DNA from 2 places in the Paraburkholderia sp. GAS33 genome. Region 2 is predicted to be linked to the other one. Evidence: riboswitches for the same ligand, from Rfam matches in the RefSeq annotation. Region 2 holds a riboswitch; the other holds the start of a gene.
What was found. A riboswitch is a leader RNA that binds a small molecule or an ion and turns the genes downstream of it on or off. The one in region 2 is predicted to bind cobalamin.
Positions count from the first base shown of each region.

Region 1: linked by a shared signal. The riboswitch ahead of cobW (cobalamin biosynthesis protein CobW) and the one ahead of P3T24_RS29135 (TonB-dependent receptor domain-containing protein) in region 2 are both predicted to bind cobalamin.

Region 1 covers NZ_JBNDMP010000006.1:280,206-284,216, forward strand. The annotation lists gene P3T24_RS20710 (cobyrinate a,c-diamide synthase) at 1-19, opposite strand, end outside; gene cobO (cob(I)yrinic acid a,c-diamide adenosyltransferase) at 23-625, opposite strand; gene P3T24_RS20720 (cobalamin biosynthesis protein) at 630-1,082, opposite strand; cobalamin riboswitch at 1,213-1,475, shown strand; gene cobW (cobalamin biosynthesis protein CobW) at 1,653-2,732, shown strand; gene cobN (cobaltochelatase subunit CobN) at 2,739-4,011, shown strand, end outside.
Region 2 covers NZ_JBNDMP010000011.1:164,415-168,425, forward strand. The annotation lists gene P3T24_RS29130 (DUF5074 domain-containing protein) at 1-552, shown strand, start outside; gene P3T24_RS29135 (TonB-dependent receptor domain-containing protein) at 574-2,499, opposite strand; adenosylcobalamin (AdoCbl) riboswitch at 2,545-2,634, opposite strand; gene atzF (allophanate hydrolase) at 2,894-4,011, shown strand, end outside.

The sequences.
Region 1 (4,011 bases), on a different contig from region 2:
GCGCTGGACAGGCGGCCATGGCTTAGAACTCGACGCCGCGCTGCGCTTTGACGTGTTGCTCGCGGTATGGGTGTTTGACGATGCGCATCTCGGTGACGAGGTCTGCGGCCTCGATCAGTCCGTCAGGCGCATGCCGTCCGGTGACCACCACATGGAGCATGTCCGGACGCTTGCTAAAGACGTCCAGCACTTCGTCGAGCGGCAGATACTCGTACTTGAGTACGGTATTGAGTTCGTCGAGAATCACCATCTGATATTCGCCGCTTTCGATCATCCGGCAGGCTTCGCTCCAGCCTTTGCGTGCCGTCGCAATGTCGGCTTCCCGGTCCTGCGTGTTCCAGGTATAGCCGTCGCCCATCGTGACGAAATCGCAGTTTGGCAGACTGCCCAGGAAATCGCGCTCGGAGGTATGCAGTGCCCCCTTGATGAACTGCACGACACCGAGGCGCATGCCGTGTCCGAGCACGCGCACGGCCATGCCGAAAGCGGCTGTGCTTTTGCCCTTGCCCGTGCCCGTATTGACGATCAACAGTCCTTTTTCGATGGTGGCCTGCGCCTGTTTCTTTTCATGTCCTTCGCGGCGGCGTTGGGTCATGCGCAGATGCGATTCCGTATCGGTTTTCATGCAGTCAGGTCCTGGTGGTTGGGTTCAATCGGCGCGCCCCGGGCGCCTGCGTACAGAATTCGGCCAGGCAGGCAATTGCCACGGTGACGCCAGGCGAAGCCGTTTTGCCGGCAACGAGGCTGCCGCCGGGCGCTCCCAGCAGCGCGCAAGGTTCGCAGATGCCGTCGACGCCGAAGCGGGCCTGTACCGCTTTCGAGGCCGTTGCGCGAAGCATGCCGCCCGGGCAGGCGGCGATCGCTTCACGGCTGAAGCTATGCAACATTAGCGCATGGCGGGCACAGAATGTCAGGAGGCCGGGTTCTCGCGCCTTTGAATCGATGGTCGAGATCGAGGCGATCGATTCAATCGCCTTGGCCCCTTGCACGCCCAGTTTGCCAAGCGTCGCGAGCACGACGGCCTCGATCGCCTCGGCCGAAACTTGCTGCCGACAGCCAATGCCGATGCTGAATTGCTTCATGTTGTGTCGTAACCGTCCGCGCGGGCCGTAGGCATATGGCGTGTCGGTTTGCAGATATCTGGCGCGCTACAATACACGCGTTGGCGGTCGCTCGCCAGCGTCGCTTCTTGACGCTGCCTCGCGGCCCAGCCTAAACTCGTCCCACTCTGGTGCCCGCCGACGCGTTATCGCGCCGGCAGTTAAACGGGAAACAGGAGGCTTGCCGCACTAGCGCGAGCCCAACCTGTGCTGCCCCCGCAACGGTTCAGCGAAAGCGTCGCTTAGGCGATGCGAAGCCGGCTCCATGTCCGCGACCAGGATCGCGGGCAATCAACCACTGCGCGAAAGATTCGCGTGGGAAGGTGGAGCGGTGCGTTCGCCAGCCCGGATACCGGCCAGAGAAGAGGTGTTGGCGCTGCGGGGATGCAGCTGGCCATCCACGCCTTTATCGCGTTCCTCTGTTGCGACCGCAACGTTCCGTATCGTCCCCACGTCCTGTTTACGTCCTGCGCCAGACGCTACCGCTCGCGTCTGGTCTGGAGCGAGTGCCCGACGAGCTGGCTCGTTTGCTTGTTTAATAACGGAGTGATCATGCAGAACCCCATGCGCAAGATCCCTGTGACTGTCGTCACGGGCTTTCTTGGGAGTGGCAAAACCACCTTGCTGCGCCATATTCTTCAAAACGCGAACAATTTGCGGATTGCTGTCATCGTCAATGAGTTCGGCGAGCTCGGCATCGACGGCGAAATTCTGCGTGGTTGCGGAATCGGCTGCGACGAAGAAGGCCGCGAACAGGCTGGCCAGCTCTATGAGCTCGCCAACGGCTGTCTGTGCTGCACCGTGCAGGAAGAGTTTTTCCCGGTGATGGAGCAACTGGTCGAACGCCGTGGCGAAATTGACCACGTTCTGATCGAAACCTCGGGGCTGGCGCTGCCGAAACCGCTGGTCCAGGCGTTCAATTGGCCTTCGATCCGCAACAGCTTCACCGTCGACGCGGTGGTGACCGTGGTGGACGGCCCTGCCGCAGCAAGCGGACAGTTCGCCGACGACCCGCAGGCCGTGGATGAGCAGCGCCGAGCCGATCCCAATCTCGATCACGAATCGCCGTTGCACGAGCTGTTCGAAGACCAGCTCGGCTCGGCCGATCTCGTGATCCTGAACAAGACCGACCTGCTCGACGAGGCACAGCAGGCTGCCGTGGAAGCGGAGATTCGCGAGGAGTTGCCGCCCCAGGTCAAGATCGTGCGCGCCCAGCGAGGGCAGCTGGATCTGCACGGCCTGCTGGGTTTGCAGGCGGCGTCCGAAACCACGATTCATCTGCGCCACGATCATCATGGCTCGGCCGACGATCCCGATCATCACCACGACGAATTCGATTCCGTGATCGTTGAAGCGCCCGCTGCATCGCGCGAAACGATCATCGCGGCGCTGCAGGGTTTGACGGAGCAGCACACGATCTACCGCGTCAAGGGTTTTGCAGCGCTGCCGGGCACACCAATGCGCCTCGTGATCCAGGGCGTGGGCCGGCGCTTCGACAGCTATTTCGACCGGCGCTGGCGCGAAGACGAAGCACGGGCCAACCGGTTCGTGCTGATCGGCGAAGATCTCGATCAACCTGTGCTGCAGCGCGCGCTGAGCACCGCGTTGGCTGCCCAGGCCCAGCAGTCCTGATCCGTTATGCATCTGCTACGCACCGTTCCGGGCGGTTTTGTCGACGATACCGAAGGCGTCATCCGGATCGATCAGCGACCGGCTGAGATCGTGGTGCTGAGTTCGGCCGACACGACGCTGGCGCTGTTGGCGAGCGTGGTGCCGAGGCTCGGCGCCGGCTTCCCGGAGATCCGGCTCACCAATGTCAGCTTTTTGCGGCAGCCTGCATCGGTCGATTTTTACGTCGACGATGTGCTCCAGCATGCGCGTGTGGTGGTCGTCGACCATCTGGGCGGCGAAGCCTACTGGCCTTACGGTATCGAGCAGCTGGTCGAACTGGCCGAACGCAGGAAGCAGGTGCTGGTGATGTTCTCGGGCGACCTTCAGGAAGACCCGCACCTGCTCGCGCGCAGTACCGCCGATCCCGCCTTGTGCCATCAGCTCTGGCGCTATCTGCGCGAGGGCGGCCCGCTCAATGCCGAAGCCTTCCTGCGCTGCATCGCGTATCGCGCGCTCGGCTGGGGCAGCGAACCGGCCGCGCCGCGCGTGTTGCCCGCTGCCGCGCTTTATCATCCAAAGCACGATACGCCGAGCATCGCCGACTGGCAGGCGCGCTGGCGCCCCGGTGCGCCGGTGGCACTGATCCTGTTCTACAAGGCGCATTTGCAGGCGGCCAATACGCGCGTGTTCGATGCGCTGATCGAGGCGCTCGAGGCGCAAGGCGTGAACCCCTTGCCGCTCGCCGTGACTTCGCTGAAGGATCGAGTGAGCCTCGCTGTATTGCAGCAGTTGAGCGTCGAGCATCGGGTCGCGCTGGTGCTGAATACCACCGCGTTTGCGGTCTCTTCGATCGATGCCCCGGATGCCTTTGCCCTCGCGGGCGATGCACCGGTGCTGCAGGTGATCCTGAGCGGCGGGAACCGCGAGACGTGGCTCAAGGACAATCATGGCCTCAATGCGCGCGATATCGCGATGCATGTGGTGCTGCCCGAGGTCGACGGCCGCGTGATTACGCGAGCGATCAGTTTCAAGGGACTCGACTACCGCTGCCCGCATACCGAGGTCGACGTGGTGCGCTATCAGCCCGATCTCGAGCGCATCGCGTTCGTGGCCGAGCTGAGCCGGCGCTGGTGCCGGTTGCGCACGCTTGAGAATGCCGACAAGCGGCTCGCGCTGATCCTCGCGAATTACCCCGTCAGCGAAGGGCGGATCGGCAACGGTGTCGGACTCGATACGCCGGCCTCCGTCCTTACGATCCTCGCCATGTTGCGTGACGAGGGTTACCGGCTCGATCCGTTGC
Region 2 (4,011 bases):
TTTGCCAGCGGAGACAGGCTGAACGTGCTCGATCCGCAGAGCGGCAAGACGCTGCGCTCGCTCGATGTCGCCGCGCACGCAGGCACGGCCTTCGACGGCCAGCACCTGTACCAGATCGCCGATCATCACATCCAGAAGATCGATCCGCAGACCGGCCGCGTGCTCGCCTCGATCCCGGCCCCTGGCGGCGACGATGCCGCAGGACTCACGTGGGCCGAAGGGTCGCTGTGGGTGGGGCAGTATCGGGATCGGAAGATTCTTCAGATCGACCCCGAAACCGGGAAGGTTCTTCGCAGCATCGAATCGAACCGCTTCGTCACCGGTGTGACGTGGGTTGACGGAGAGCTTTGGCACGCCACATGGGACGATAACGAAAGCGAGCTACGACACGTCGATCCACGCAGTGGCGAAGTCGTGGAGAGTCTCGAAATGCCGCCCGGCGTCCACGTGTCCGGGCTGGAGTCCGACGGAGCCGAGCAGTTCTTCTGCGGCGGCGGACGCAGCGGCAAGCTGCGAGCCGTCCGCCGGCCGAAGCGCGGCTCCCCTGCCTGAAACACCGCCTGGAACGCTGCCTTAGAACGTGTAAGCCAGCTTGCCGAACGCCGTCCGGCCCAACGTGTTGTAGCCGTACGCGGTTACGTACTGCCGGTTGAACAGATTCGACAGATTGGCGGACACGGTGAGATGCGAGTTAATCTTGTACGCAGCGCGCAGGCCCACCGTTGTATAGGATGGCAGATAGATCGAGTTGGCCTGATCGTCGAAGGTCGATCCACCGTACAGCACGGAGATGCCCGTGCTCAGCGCGTGCAGGTGGAACTCGTCCCACATGTGATCGATGTTCAGGCTGAACGTCTGACGCGGGCGGCGGTTAAGCCAGGTCTGATCGGTGACGTCCTGCGGATTCAGGAAACCGAGCGAGAGGCTCACCGGCGTCGATTTGCCGATGGTGCCCTTGTACGACAGGTCGATGCCCTGAATATGCGCGCGTCCGACGTTCACCGGCAGGAAGGTCACCGAGTCGTAATTGATCAGGTTGTGAACGCGCGTGTCGTACACCGCTGCCGTGAAGGTCCCGAACGACGTTGTGGCATCCAGCGCCGCCTCAACCGTATCGCTGCGCTCCGGCAGAAGGTTTGGGTTCCCGTAGCCCGGATAGTACAGGTCGTCGAAGGTCGGCAGACGGAACGCATTGCCATACGAAACGCGCGCCGTATAAACCGGCGTGATCGCATAAGACAAGGCAACGTTGCCGGTATTGACCGACTGCCCCTCGATGATCTCGTGACGGCCTGCCAGGAACACGGTCAACGGGCCGAGCGTCGCCGACTGATGCAGCGAAACCGCTGAATCGTCGCGCGTCGGCACACCCGACGGAATGTCGTACGGCAGGAAGGCCTGCTCGCGCGAGAAGTCGTAGGCAAGCTTGGTCTCGCCGGACAGCGGCAGGTTGAACAGCGCGGGCCCACGCTCCTGATGCGTCAGCGAGGTCGACGTGCTCAGGCGCGTCGAGTCGATTTCGTCGGATGGGATGCCCGGCGTATTCGTATACAGGAACTCGCGGTCCGTGGCGTAGCCGACCGACTGATCGAGCTGCGTGAACGGCGTGATATCCAGATGGAACGCGGCTCCCGTCGTCAGCTGATAATCGGCCTGCCGGTCGTCGCCGCCCGCGTTATCGTAGGAGAGATCCGAGCGGTGATACAGGAAGAAGGTGGAGAGCGACCAGTTGTTGTGCGCGTAACCCAGGCGTCCATCCACGTCCTGTGCATGGTACGGGTTACGGCCATCTTCGTGACCGAAGACAACCGGCTGCGTCGCATCGATCCCCGCCGTGTTGTAGTCATGCAAGCCGAGCGAGTAGGTCAGCCCGCTCAACGCCGAGAGCGCGCCGGTGGACGGGACCGAGCCCGATGTGCGGACCTGCGTATCGAAGGTCTTGTTCGACCCGCCGCCCACCGAGACCGTGGTCTGATTGGGCTGATTGGAAGCGTGGTTCGTGAAGAGCTGGATCACGCCACCCATCGCATCGGCGCCGAACGAAGCGGCTGCCGGACCGGAGATCACCTCCACGCGGTCGAATGCGGAGGTCGGCAGATCAGCCCACTCGGCCTGACCGCTGGTCGCGGAACCGACCCGGATACCGTCGATAAACACGGCCACCTGATTTCCCGCCGAGCCACGGATGCTGACGGACGCAAGCGAACCTGGGCCGCCGTTCTGCGCAATGGTCACACCGGGCAGTGTAGCGAGCGCCTGCGTGATGCTTGGGTCAATGGGCGAAAGACGGTCGAGATCTGCGCGAGTCAGAACCTGGGTCGTGGCGTATCGCTGATCGAACGATTGCGGTAGATGCTGCGTGTCGCCGGTGACGAGGATATTCGGTAGCGTGGTTTGCGCGACGGCCTGATCCTGGGTTGACGACGAGTCGTCGGCGTGAGCGATCTGGCAAGCGGTAACCGTCAGCGCGGAGCTGATGATGAGATGACGAAGCTTCATTATTGGAATCCTGGGGATAGCGCGCCCCACAGTTGAATAGTAGACAACGACGCCGAGGTCTGACTTCCGGTTCGGACTGAAACCGGTCACAGTGGCGCGACCGCGCTGGATTTGCACCAGCTTCCACGAGTCGTTTGCGCGCATTCTACTTGCGAATCTAGCGGGGACCGGAATAATTCCCGCCAATCGACGCGTCATTGCAACATCGCACCAGCGCGGTTCTGACGCCCAACGATCGGGCGTTTCGCGCCAGACGGGTGCATCGGAGAACGGCTCAGGCGTGGCGTCCATGCCTGTATCGCCCTGCCCTGAAAAGGCGTGACAGCCTCCCCGCGCGGTTGGCATGAGTCTTGAGTACAATTCCCCTGAACTTGTACACAAGAGGGAATACGAGATGCGCGGATGGACAATTTCGGATTGGCAGAAAGCGTATCGGGACGGTGCGACGCCCGCCCAGTTGCTTGGCGAACTGGTCCGCGGACTGACGCCCGAAGATGACCCCGCATGGATATCGACCGTGACGCAAGCAGTGCTCGACGCGCAGCTCGCGGGCCTCGAGGCCAGGCTAACCGCGGTCGGTGGCGATCTGACGAAGCTGCCGCTCTATGGCGTGCCATTCGCCGCGAAAGACAATATCGACGCCGCCGGCTTCGAGACCACAGCCGCCTGCCCCGCCTTCGCCTATACGCCAGAGCGCAGCGCGACGGTCGTGCAGCGGCTGACCGATGCCGGCGCAATCGTCATTGGTAAAACCAATCTCGATCAGTTCGCGACCGGCCTCGTGGGCGTGCGCTCCCCTTACGGCATCCCGACCAACAGCTTCGACTCCGAGTACATCTCGGGTGGCTCGAGTTCGGGGTCAGCCTCGGTGGTTGCGCGCGGCATCGTCCCTTTCTCGCTGGGCACGGATACGGCCGGCTCGGGACGCGTCCCTGCGGGCCTCAACAATATCGTCGGAATCAAACCTACTCGTGGAGCGTTCAGCAATACAGGCGTGGTGCCGGCATGCCGCACGCTCGACTGCGTGTCGGTCTTCGCGACCACTTTCGACGACGCCGCGCTCGTGTACGACCTGGCCGCCTCGCTCGATCTGGCCGACGGTCTGTCCCGCGAAGCGCCCGCCTCCGCGCTTCAGTGGCGCGTTCCCGCCGCGCCGCGTTTTGCGGTCCCGTCACAGCCGGAATTCTTCGGCGATGAACTGTCCGCGCAAGCCTTCAAGGCCGCCGTGGCGCACCTTGAAGCGCGCGGCGCGATCTGCGTGCCGCTCGACTTTTCGCTCTTCGACGACGTCACTGCGCTGCTGTATGACGGCGCATGGGTAGCGGAACGCTATGCGGCGATTCGCGACTTTGCTGGCTCGAACGAAGCCGACATTCACCCGGTTGTGCGCGACATCATCTTCAAGGCCAAGGAATTCTCCGCCACCGATACCTTCGAATCGATCTACCGTCTCGCCGATCTCAAACGCCGCGCCGATTCGATGCTGGCGCAGTTCGACGCCCTCGTCGTGCC